2 regions of the Proteiniclasticum sp. C24MP genome follow, and region 1 is predicted to be linked to the other one. Evidence: a T-box and tRNA genes for the amino acid it is inferred to sense, from the RefSeq annotation. Region 1 holds a T-box; the other holds one or more tRNA genes.
What was found. The T-box of region 1 lies ahead of proS (proline--tRNA ligase). A T-box ahead of a tRNA ligase gene usually reads a tRNA of that ligase, here a tRNA-Pro.
Positions count from the first base shown of each region.

Region 2: it has a tRNA-Pro gene. The T-box ahead of proS (proline--tRNA ligase) is inferred to sense a tRNA for this amino acid. The anticodon was not compared.

Region 1 is NZ_JBINJW010000005.1:5,411-11,923, reverse strand. Features, by position in the region: gene ACHAL6_RS05655 (PRD domain-containing protein) at 1-346, opposite strand, end outside; gene ACHAL6_RS05650 (glycoside hydrolase family 1 protein) at 379-1,839, opposite strand; gene ACHAL6_RS05645 (beta-glucoside-specific PTS transporter subunit IIABC) at 1,913-3,757, opposite strand; gene proS (proline--tRNA ligase) at 3,943-5,385, opposite strand; T-box leader at 5,423-5,618, opposite strand; gene ACHAL6_RS05635 (hypothetical protein) at 5,743-6,003, opposite strand; gene ACHAL6_RS05630 (peptidoglycan DD-metalloendopeptidase family protein) at 6,225-6,513, opposite strand, start outside.
Region 2 is NZ_JBINJW010000010.1:50,198-56,710, forward strand. Features, by position in the region: gene ACHAL6_RS08835 (helix-turn-helix domain-containing protein) at 150-1,028, shown strand; gene zupT (zinc transporter ZupT) at 1,144-1,974, shown strand; tRNA gene ACHAL6_RS08845 (tRNA-Pro) at 2,067-2,142, opposite strand; gene ACHAL6_RS08850 (hypothetical protein) at 2,331-2,522, shown strand; gene tilS (tRNA lysidine(34) synthetase TilS) at 2,657-4,045, shown strand; gene hpt (hypoxanthine phosphoribosyltransferase) at 4,038-4,580, shown strand; gene ftsH (ATP-dependent zinc metalloprotease FtsH) at 4,710-6,513, shown strand, end outside.

The DNA.
Region 1 (6,513 bases):
TGATGGCAATATTATTCTTGATTCTTTCAGAAGCAAAGTTCATGTGATCCATAAGCGTAAAATAGATTCCCGGATTCAACTTAGAGCCCAACTGCTTTTCCGCATATTGAACTATTTTTCGTGTCAGTTCCAGAAAGACAGGATCTATCTCATTGATGATTTCCATGAAATGCTCTTTCTTCGTGTGGTCAACAGGTATGAACACCTGATCTGCAAGATCTTCCTGAATCAGGCTCCCAGCCTTTTTTCCATACCCTATACCTTTTCCTAAAAGAACGTACTCATTCTTCTTCTCATCTTCTGCCAGGACAACACTCGAATTCAGCACTTTTTTTATCGTCTTCACATATTCACCTTCTTCTCAAGCAATATTATATACTAGTCAAGCTTCTCTGCGTTAGATTCAATCACTTTCTTATACCAGAAAAAGGAATCCTTTTTCTTTCTTTCCAGTGTACCATTTCCTTCATCATCCTGATCCACATAGATGAATCCGTATCGTTTTGACATCTGCGATGTACCGGCACTGATGATATCGATGGGACCCCAGCTGGTATAGCCAAACAGATCCACACCTTCTTCCACAGCTTCCTTCATTGCTTTGATATGCTCTCTGAAATAGGATATTCTGTAGTCATCATGAATACTTCCATCCTCTTCCACTTTATCTGCCGCACCCATTCCGTTCTCCACAATGATCAGCGGTTTCTGATAACGATCATAAAGTTCCAGAAGAGATATCTTTAGGCCCTGAGGGTCAATCTGCCATCCCCAGTCCGTGGAAGGAAGATAGGGATTCTTTATTCCCATTATAGTGTTACCGGCAGCTTTTTCCAATCCTTCATCTGCAGATTCGGTCAGTGACATGTAATAACTGAAGGATACATAATCCACAGGATTGGCTTTCAGTATTTCCAGATCCTCTTCTTCCATTACGATTTCAATTCCATTCCTCTTGAACCTGTTGAGAATCAGCGGTGGATATTCACCAAAGACCTGAACATCTGTGTAGAAATAGTTATCAAGATTTCTTTTCAGTGTTTTTTCCACATCCTGTGGATGGCAGGTATGCGGATAGGTCGTGAGCTTGGTCAGCATGCATCCTACCTGGCTTCCTGGTATGATTTCATGACAATCCTTTGTTACCTTCGCAGAGGCCACGAACTGATGATGAAGTGCCTGATAGACGGTTCTGTCTTTCTCTCCCTCCGGACACTTGTCAGGAATGATTCCTGCAGTTGTAAAGGGATGTCTCACAATACTGTCGATCTCATTGAAGGTGAGCCAGTATTTCACAAGATTCTTGTATCGTTCAAAACATACTCTGGAATAATTCACAAAAAGGTCCACCACTCTGCGATCTGCCCAGCCATTATATTTCACACTGAGGGCTAAAGGCATCTCATAGTGAGACAAGGTTACGATTGGCTCCATACCCAGCCTTCTCATCTCTGTGAAGAGGTCCTCATAAAACTGCAGCCCCTTTTCATTCGGCTCGGTTTCCTCTCCATCTGGAAAGATTCTGCTCCATGCGATAGATACCCTTAATGCTTTGAATCCCATTTCTTTGAACAGCGCCAGATCTTCTTTGTAATGGTGATAGAAGTCCACACCTCTTCGCTTCGGATATTTTTTATCATCAGGGTCCTTCATTGCAGCTTCCACAAGCTCACTGCTTATGGCTACATGTTTATTATAGTCCTTCACATCCACATTCGCCTTGTACTGGGCAACGTCGGCTACAGAAAGACCTCTTCCATCCACGTTCCATGCACCTTCGGCCTGATTGGCCGCTATTGCTCCTCCCCATAGAAAATTCTCCGGAAATCCTTTACTCATATCATTCTCCTTTTTCTATTGGATGTTATGATGTTCTTCATCCAATAATATTTCTTCTTTATAAAGCATGTTTTTAGATCGTTGTATCTATAACGGTCATCAGCTCTTCCTTATGTGTCACATTCTTTCGTTCTGCAAAACTGATACTGAAATCTTCCTTATTCGTCACCACCATAATTGTGATCGGATCGAATTTTTCGTCCACAATCTTTTCAAGATTGAAATGAAGAAGCTCCGCTCCTTTTTTAACCAGATCACCTACTTTTACTTTAGGTTCAAAATACTTTCCGTTCAGATTCACTGTGTCAATCCCCACATGGAACAGCACCTGTGCTCCACCCTCAGTGGTCATTGCCAGGGCATGGCCAGTTTCAAAAACCATCTCAACTTTTCCGTCAGCTGGTGCATATAGAATTCCATTGGATGGAATTACTGCTACACCTTCACCCATGGCTTTGGATGAGAACACATCATCATTCACATCAGATAGCGCTACTACTTCTCCATCTACTGGACTTGAAAATGATTCTTCAGCTGTATTCTTTTTTGATTCCAAGACCACCTCTTTAACAGCATCCTGATCTTTTCCAAAAATGAGTGCCGCAACAAATGCCACTCCGAAGGAAATCAGTAGACCGAAAACCGCATTTCTTAAATTGCTAGGATCATCCGGAGCGATGTACATGGAGATACTGGCAAGTCCAGGTCCCACGATAGCAAATGCTTCCAATGCCACGATACCTACAAAAGCACCACCAACCAGAGAACCAAGTACAACACTCGCTAACACTTTTTTATTCTGCAGCGTCACTCCATAAAGTGCAGGCTCTGTGATGCCAAAGATTGCTGAGATTCCTGCTGAAATCGCCGTCGCTCTCAAAGTCTTATCTTTTGTTCTGATTGCTACACCGAAGCATGCTCCACCTTCAGCAATATTGTGTGCAAGGGAAGCTGGAAGATACAGAATTTCCTTTCCAATCTGTGAAAAGGTGGTAATGGCGTATGGAAGCATCGCCTTGTGCATGCCGGTAGCCACCATAAACGGTAGTGCTGCGGCAAGAAGTGCAGTTGCAACCCAACCGAGTTTATCATAGAGAAAGAGGATCACACTGGCAAAGCCCTGTCCGAAATTAAACCCTGCGGGTCCTAGTAGAAGAAGCGTTACTGGAACTGTAACAACCAGTGACAGCATTGGCACCAGGAAAATTCTTAAAGACTTTGGCGAAACTTTTGTAAAGAACTTCTCCAGTTGTGCATATAGCAGCACTGTGAGAATTGCTGGGAACACCTGATAGGCATATGCGATATTCTGAAGACCAAATCCGAAAAGTTCAGCCCCTTCAGCAAGCATTGCAGTCATATTCGGAAGAATAAGAGCTGCCACAGCAGACATGGCTACCAGCGCATTGACTTTCAGTTTGTTTGCAGTGGTGATCGCTACCATGATTGGAAGGAAATAAAGCGGAGCATCTCCAATGAGGTTCAGTACCTTGTAGGACTGCGAATCCGCACTCATGACCCCAAGAACAGATAACAACAGCAGTAAGGACTTTAGTACACCACCACCTGCGATGGCAGGTACCAGCGGCTGAAATACACCGACTATAAAATCAAGTACCACTGCACCGATCTTTCTCTTCTCTTCTGGTCTTTCTTCCCTGCTCTGCATTGATGTATCTCCGATGAGTTTCACTACTTCATCATACACCTCCACCACATCATTTCCGATGACCACCTGACACTGCGCTCCTGTCTTGACAGCCATTACACCTTCTACTGCCTGAAGTTTTTCAATGTCAGCCTTTTTATTGTCAAGTAGAGAGAATCTGAGTCTTGTGGAGCAGTGCTCAAAATGAGAAATGTTTTCCTTACCGCCCACATACTTAAGTACATTCTGTGCAACCTGTTTGTAGTTCATAATTTATAACTCCTTTTATGCTATTATTTCGAAAAAACAAAAAAAGGACCCAAAATGACAAATAATACTATCTGTCATTTTAGATCCTGCCTGCTTCACCAGTCACATGTCTAATTTTGTTTATTCATTTCGAGATGATTATATCGAATAAAACTGTAATCGTCAACATTATTTTTGATTTTTTTCTAATATGCTTTGCCCCAGTAGACAAGTGACTCTGCCTTTTCACCACAGCAGATGCATGTATCGCTGAGTTCTTCCTGTTCAAAAGGCATACATCTGGACGAGAGTCCATACTCTTCCTTGATCTGCTCTTCACAGGAAAGCTTTCCGCACCACATGGCCTTGATGAACCCCGGTTTGTTGTCTGCAGCATCTCTCATCTCTTCTGGAGTCACCGCTTCACTTGTCATGGTGGTCATGCGATCCAGCGCCTTCTCATAAAGTGCATCGTGGATTTCATCAAGAAGCGCTGGAAGCTTCTCTTCCAGTTCATCCATGGATACGAAGATCTTCTCTCTTGTATCTCTTCTCACCAGTACCACCTGGTTGTTTTCGATATCCTTAGGCCCTACTTCCAGTCTCACTGGAACACCCTTCATTTCATATTCGCTGAATTTCCAGCCTGGCTTCTTGTCTGACGCATCAACCTTGACTCTGACGACCTTGGAGAGTTTTTCTCTCAGCTCTTCCGCTTTTTCAAGAACGCCTTCCTTGTGCTGAGCAACAGGAATGATCACAAGCTGTGTAGGTGCCACTCTTGGAGGAAGCACGAGTCCTGAGTCATCCCCATGCACCATGATGATGGCACCGATGACTCTTGTGGAAAGACCCCAACTGGTCTGATGGACATGGGCAAGCTTACCGTCTTTTCCTGTATAGGTGATGTCGAAGGCTTCCGCAAATCCCTGACCGAAGTTGTGACTGGTTCCGGACTGAAGTGCCTTCCCATCGTGCATCAGCGCCTCGATAGTATAGGTCGCCTCGGCTCCTGCAAACTTCTCCTTGTCGGTCTTTCTTCCCTTGATCACTGGAATGGCCAGGAAGTTCTTCATCATATCCGCATAGACATTCAGCATCTTGATGGTTTCATCCTGCGCTTCTTCTGCTGTGGCATGGATGGTATGACCTTCCTGCCATAAGAATTCGGAAGTTCTCAGGAAAGGTCTTGTGGTCTTTTCCCAGCGGATGACGCTGCACCACTGATTGTACAGTTTTGGAAGATCATTGTAGGACTGGACGATGTTGGAGAAATGCTCGCAGAAAAGCGTCTCTGATGTAGGTCTGATGCAGAGCCTCTCTGCCAGCTCCTCAGAACCGCCATGGGTGACCCATGCCACTTCCGGTGCAAATCCTTCCACATGATCCTTCTCTTTCTGAAGAAGACTCTCTGGAATCAGCATCGGCATGTAGACATTCTCGTGGCCGGTTTCCTTGAATCTTCTGTCAAGATATCCCTGAATGTTTTCCCACAGCGCATAGCCGTAAGGTCTTAAGATCACCGCTCCCTTTACTGTGGAGTATTCGATCATCTCCGCTTTCTTCACGATATCCGTGTACCACTGCGCAAAGTCCACATCCATAGGTGTGATGGCTTCAACCAGTTTCTTATTGCTGTTCTTGCTCATTTGTTACCCTCCCTAAAAATAAAAAAAAAGCATCAATCAAAGGGGCCGAATCTTCTCCGGCGGTACCACCCTAATTGATACTTGTGTATCCACTCTAAAGTATAACGGCTTTCCCCGCTCAGTCCTCTGAGAAACTCCAAGACAGGTTCCGAAAACTTTCCCTGAGGGCTTCCACCATTTCCCTCTCTCTGTAAAGGCAGGACTTTCGTACTGGTTCTTTTCATCGTTTATATCATTATGATTCTATAGGAAAAACCCGCTTTGGTCAACTAGTTTTTTCCCAGCAGCGCCCTCCATATTCACCAGATTGCAAGGAAAAAAGAGATGATAGTTCGATTCACATCTCTTTTCAGATTCCTACAGAACCCACCAGGTCTTGTATCTGGGATCCAGATACAGGGTATATCTTTCTTTCAGTCTCTTTCGTCTTCCATACAGATGATAGGTCATCTCCTTCAGTCCGTTTTTGTCCTTCATGGAAACATAAAGAATCTTCTCCACGTCCACCGTAAGATATCTGGCCTGATCCACAGCATAATATCTGAATTTCAGAGGATAGACCCTGCCGTCCTTACAGTAGGTGATCACTTCACAGGGATACTTTCTTGATGTCAGCATAGGCTCACCTTCTTCCATATCTTACCTAAATAATAGAACACATATTCTTTTTTGTCAATATACCCAGAATCGCGCAAAATTATTCCTACATATTGACTTGAGTTTTGAGTTACCCACAAGATATTGTGGATACTGTGCATAACCTTTGTATTCCTAATGAACTTTGTTTCGGATTCTTTACCAGAATATGAAAAGAGAGCCCTTCGGCTCTCTTTTGTTGTCTACTTTATGTATTTGGATGGGTTTACTGTACTTCCACCCATTCTGATCTCAAAATGAAGATGACTTCCTGTGGATCTTCCGGTGCTGCCCATCTTTCCGATGACATTTCCTTGCGTTACACTCTGCCCGACTTTTACATTGATGGAGCTTAAGTGTGCATAGGCTGTCTCGATTCCGTTTCCGTGATTCACGATGATCAGTTTTCCGTAGGTTCCTTTGTATCCGGCAAATGTGACTTTACCGTTTCTGGAAGCCAGAATACTGGTTCCTCTGGAATTGGCGATATCA
Region 2 (6,513 bases), on a different contig from region 1:
ATTTAATTGTATAACTTGCTCATTATCACAAAACGTGATTTAATAGGAGAAAGATCAGAAATCGAATAAGAATATCACATAATGAGTGTATAAACAGAGAATATAAAGAGAGGAGGATAAGTGCTCAGAGACAGTGGGCATGAAAGAAGATGAACAGTGAATTCACCATCAGAATCAAAGAACTGAGAAAAAGAAACAATCTGACGCAGAAAGATGCGGCGAAGCTTCTTGGCATCGGACAGACCACCATTGCCAATTATGAAAATGGAACCAGAGTGCCGGATCTTATGAAGGTGTCGGAAATTGCGGATCTATATAAGGTATCGGTGGACTATCTGCTTGGACGTGAGGACTATGCCCGGAAGGTGGAGGAAAAGAAGCAGGAAGAGGAAAAGCCGGATTATTCCTATGAAGAGTATATGAAGAGTCTTCTGGATGGAGACAAGAAAACCGTGAGAAAAATTCTCCTTTCCTTCCTTAAGAAGGGCGTTCCGTCCAGAATCATCTACGAGGACTACATAAGGCGGTCGCTCACTGAAACCGGGGATTTGTGGGAAAAGGGTGAACTGCCTATTTGGAAAGAGCACTTCATCTCTGAAATCTCTCTGGAGAACATGGCGCTGATCAAAAGACGAAAGTACAAGGAAAACGAAGATCGAAAGCCGATTCTTCTTCTGACTCCGGGAGCGGAGCAGCACAACATCGGCCTCAAGATGGTCGGGGATATGCTGGAGTCCAATGGTCATAATGTGATCTATCTGGGCAACCTGATTCCTACAGATAACATCATTCAGGCCATCGAAGAGAAGAAGCCCTACGCCATCATTCTCTCTGTGACCATCGCCTATCACATTGACTCCGCAAAGAATCTCATCGATATCCTGAAGCAGAGATTCGGAACGAAAACACCGACGATTCTCATAGGCGGCAGCGCATTTGAGCATGTGGAGAATGTGGCTACCGTAACCGGCGCTGACAAGTACTGCAGAGACATTGATGAAATAGAAAAGAATCTGAGAAGAATATGAGGAAGAGTCAGAAGCAGTATGCTGTCAGGGACAGCAAACTGCTTCTTTCGGTTGGAATGATATTGATTGAATCAGCCGAATATACTAGAATGAATAGCAAAGAGAGGTGACATATTTGAATTACGATACCGGAACCATCCTCTTCGCCTTTATGCTGACCGTATTTGCGGGTCTTGCAACAGGAGTGGGAAGCCTTATGGCTTTCTACACGAAGAAAACGAACAAGAAATTTCTATCTGCAGCCTTGGGGTTCTCAGCAGGAGTCATGATCTATGTATCTCTGATCGAGATTTTTGTGAAAGCAAGAGAGTCTCTGGAAGCGGTGCATGGGGAAAGCCTGGGATATCTTTATGCCACGCTGTCCTTTTTCGGAGGTATCTTCGTCATCGCCATCATCGACAAGCTGGTGCCGAAAGCGGAAAATCCGCATGAACTGAAGGATCCCAGCGAAATGGAAGCGCTGCCCCAGCATGAGAAGGATGCCCATGAATCCCATCAGCTGCTTCGAATGGGCCTATTTTCGGCCCTGGCCATCGCCATCCATAACTTTCCGGAAGGACTGGCCACTTTCATTGCGGCTCTGGAAGACCCCACCATGGGTGTGAGCATTGCAGTAGCCATCGCCATTCATAATATACCGGAAGGTATTGCAGTCTCTGTGCCCATATTCTATGCCACCGGAAGCAAAAGAAAGGCGTTCAAGTTTTCTTTTCTTTCCGGTCTGTCAGAACCCGTCGGCGCCATCATTGGCTACTTCCTTCTGAGAAGCTTTCTGAGTGATTCCATGTTTGGTATTGTATTCGGCATGGTGGCGGGAATCATGGTGTATATTTCTCTCGATGAACTCCTACCCACAGCAGAAAAATACGGAGAACACCATATCGCAATCTATGGACTGATCACGGGAATGATGGTCATGGCAGCAAGTCTGGTACTGATCAGCTGAAGAACCTGATGATCTGGGCTAATGTAGAAAATCTGAAAAAGACTGTTTCCAATGAGAAATTCCTCTCTCTGGAAACAGTCTTTTTCATGAAATGGTCGGAGTGACAAGACTTGAACTTGCGACCTCTTGACCCCCAGTCAAGCACGCTACCATCTGCGCTACACCCCGACGAACAAACTAATTATAGCTTATCGGCATGGAACATTCAAGGTCTGATTCGAGAATCTAGTGAAGGCAGTGAATATTAAAAGAGAAGAACAATGTTTACAGTATCTTTCTACAATATTAATTAAAGTGCTGTGGAAGAATTGTATAATAAAGTAAACCATAGTTTAGTCGAAAGGAGATGGATTGCCATGCTGGAAGCAAAAGATGCTTATTGCATCAACTGTGAGAAGATCACATACTTCATTCGTGTGGAAGAAGGATATGAGTGCCAGAACTGTAAAGGGATCAACACCATGAGAGGGCCGAAAGATCTTAGTGAAGATCCGTCGCTGAAAGCGGACACTGTGGTGGATCTGTATCAGCCAGATGATATCGAATAGAGAAAACCACAAGAGGCAAGGCTTTTTTAAACCTTGCCTTTTTCATTGATATCAAAGAAAAAAGAAGGTAAACTAAGAAGGTACATTAGAAAAGAGTATTATTATGGAACGATTATGCCCACGGAGGAGCAGAAATGATTCTTGACAGAGTGAGGGAATATATTCTCGTAAACAACTTAATAGAGGAAAACGAGAAAGTGCTCATCGCTTTTTCAGGTGGTACAGACTCACTGGCGCTGCTGGGAATCCTTCAAGAGCTGAGAGAAGCGCTTCATATAGAACTGGGTGCCTGTCATGTGAATCACATGCTCAGGGGAAAAGATGCGGAGGAGGATGAAGCCTTCTGCAGAGAAACGGCAGAAAGGCTCTCCATACCTTTTTACAGCACTGCAGTAGATGTGCACGCTCATGCAGAGGAAAAAGGAATGTCCTTTGAAGCGGCTGGTAGAGAAATCAGGTATGCATTTTTTAAGGAAATTATGGTAAACCATAACTATGAGAAGTGTGCCACAGCACATCACCTGGATGATCAGGTGGAAACAGTGCTGCTGAATCTCATGCGAGGCAGTGGTCTCAATGGACTCACGGGCATGTCTTCAAAAAGAGAGCAGTATATCAAGCCTCTTCTTTTTCTGAAGAAAGAGGAGCTCAGCGCTTATCTCGAGGATCATCAGATGATTCCGAGAGAAGATGATTCCAACAGGATCAGCATCTATCAGCGAAATAAAGTGAGAAATGAACTGATTCCTTATATCAGAGAGAATTTCAATGAGGATTTTCCGGAAACCATATGGAGAATGTCGGAGCTTCTGAAGGAGGATCTGGATTATATCCAAAGGCAGATGGGAAAAATGAAAAGCCTTTATGTCAGGGAAGGAAAAAACAGGAGCGTTGTCATCGAAAAGGATGCTTTTCGGGAACCGAAGGCCATGGTCACAAGACTGCTTTTTGATGCCATCAGCAGCGTAAAAGGCGATTTATCCGATATTGAAGAAGTTCATATCAAGGATATGATTGCCCTTCAGACAAAAGAGACAGGGAAACTCATCGATATCAAAGATGCAGTGATTGCCAGAAATGATTATGGAAATCTCATCATCGAGAGAAAAAAAACGGATACAGAAAGGGAAGAAGAAATGCTTCATGAGGAACTGAAAATTCCAGGAACCTACGTGGTGGATGGAAAGACCATCCGATTCCGGTTTGTGGAAAGAGACCAGATCGTAAAAGACAAGAAACTGAGATTCTTCAACGGAGATCTCATGGAGGAAACCGTCATAGTGAGAAACCGTCAGGAAGGAGACCGGATGAGACCCTTCGGGATGAACGGATACAGAAAACTGAAGAACATCCTCATCGACAAGAAAATCAGCAGAGAGGATCGGGACAGACTTCTGATATTCCAGAATCGCAATGATGTGTTCTACATCGGATCCATGATCATCAGTGATGATTATAAAGTGAAAGACAGTACAGAGAAGATTCTCGAAATCGGAATCTTCGAGGAGGAAGCAAATGATTGAAAATGATGTAAAAGAAGTGCTGATCAGCAGAGAAGAGCTGGCAGAAAAATGCAGAGAACTTGGGGCAAAGATCAGTCAGGACTTTGCAGGAAAAGATCTCGTTCTGGTGGGGATTCTTAAAGGATCAGTGGTATTCATGACAGATCTCATGAAGGAAATCACCATCCCCTGCAATATTGAATTCATGGAAGTATCCAGTTATGGAACAGGAGCTGTGAGCTCTGGTGTCGTGAAAATCAACAAGGATCTGGATATGGATATCACCGGAAAGAATATCCTTATTGTGGAGGATATCATCGATACGGGACTGACTTTAAGCTATCTTGTCAATTACCTGAAGACAAGAGGTGCTGCAGGAATCGATATCGTATGCCTTCTGGATAAGAAGGACAGAAGAACCAATGATATTCCGGTAACCTACGTGGGCTATGAAGTTCCTGATGAATTCATTATCGGGTATGGCATCGATTATGCCGAGAAATACAGGAATCTTCCTTATGTGGCATCCCTGAAGGAAGAAGTTTATCAGAAATAACGTCGATTATCCTTTATTCTTTCGGGATTTACCTGTAGAATAAATAGTATACAATTTAATTTAAAGAGCATTCTTTAAAATGAGCAAAAGAAAGGAGCAGGCAAAAAAGTAGAATTGCCTGATGAGCGTATGAATACAAATCGTAAAGTACCCAATATGTTCAGCTTTGTAGCGGTGATCATGCTGTTTTTCATCGCCATGCTGTTATTCAACAACGTGGACAATCAGCTGAATTCCATTTCATTTAATGAATTCACCACTGAGTATAAAGCGGACAGGATCAAAGAAATCAATATCTCCGATGATGGTATGACCATCAAAGGAATCAAAACCGATGATACCACTTTCACAACGGTGGCAGCACCTGAAAGACTGGCGCAGTTTCTGAATGAGGAAGGGAAGGAAGAGGTCATTGAAAGATACACACCAAGATCCGATTTCTCCCTCTGGACCATTCTGACACCAGTGCTTCTTCTGGGTGGTGTAGCTATGTTCCTGATTTTCATGAACAAGCAGAATCAGAGCATGGGCAACAGCAACAGAAGCGCCATGAATTTCGGTAAAAGCCGTGCCAAGATGGCAAACCCCGACAATAAATCCGTCACATTCAAGGATGTGGCCGGTGCGGAAGAAGAAAAATACGAGCTGGAAGAAGTAGTGGAGTTCCTCAAGAATCCGAAGAAGTATCTGGACCTTGGCGCAAGAATTCCAAAGGGAATCCTTCTCGTAGGACCTCCTGGAACAGGTAAGACGCTTCTTGCCAAAGCGGTGGCAGGAGAAGCTGGTGTTCCGTTCTTCAGCATTTCCGGTTCAGACTTCGTGGAAATGTTCGTCGGTGTCGGAGCATCCAGAGTAAGAGACATGTTCGAGCAGGCCAAGAAGAATGCCCCTTGCATCATCTTCATCGATGAAATCGATGCGGTGGGCAGAAAAAGAGGCGCAGGTCTTGGTGGTGGACATGATGAAAGAGAACAGACACTGAATCAGCTGCTGGTGGAGATGGACGGTTTCGGCATCAACGAAGGAATCATCATGATCGCGGCAACCAACAGACCGGACATCCTCGATAATGCGCTTCTGAGACCCGGAAGATTCGACAGACAGATTGCAGTGGGTTATCCCGATGCACAGGGAAGAGAAGAGATTCTTAAGGTGCATATCAGAAAGAAGCCTCTGGGCGAAGATGTGAATCTGAGTTCGCTGGCCAAAATGACCACAGGCTTCACAGGAGCCGACCTTGAGAACCTCACCAATGAAGCGGCCCTTCTTGCGGTGAGAGCAAATAAGAAGTTCATCACCATGAGAGAGCTGGATGAAGCCATCACAAGAGTCATTGCAGGGACGGAAAAGAAGTCAAGACTTGTTTCCGACCATGAAAGAAGACTTACGGCGTATCATGAAGCAGGTCATGCCATCATCGGCAGAGTGCTTCCGAATATGGACCCCATCCATCAGATCAGCATCATTCCAAGAGGAATGGCTGGAGGATACACCATGCACATTCCTACAGAAGACCGCTCCTATATGAGCAAATCAAGGCTTCTGGACATGATGGTCTCCCTTCTGGGTGGACGAGTGGCGGAATCTCTTGTGCTGAAGGATATTTCCACCGGAGCCAAGAACGACATCGACAGAGTGTCGAAGATCGCAAGATCCATGGTCACGGAATACGGAATGAGTGAAAAGGTGGGCACCATCTCCTTTGGAGAGGACCAGGAAGTGTTCCTGGGTAGAGATTTCAGCAAGTCCAAGAACTTCTCGGAAAAGATGGGTGAGCTCATCGACGATGAAGTGAAGGAACTGGTGGATACCGCTTATAAGAAGGCGGAAGAAATCCTTACGGAAAACATGGATAAACTTCATATCCTGGCGGCCAAGCTTCTGGAGTTCGAGAAGATCGAAGCGGAAGAGTTCGAAGAACTTTTCACCACCG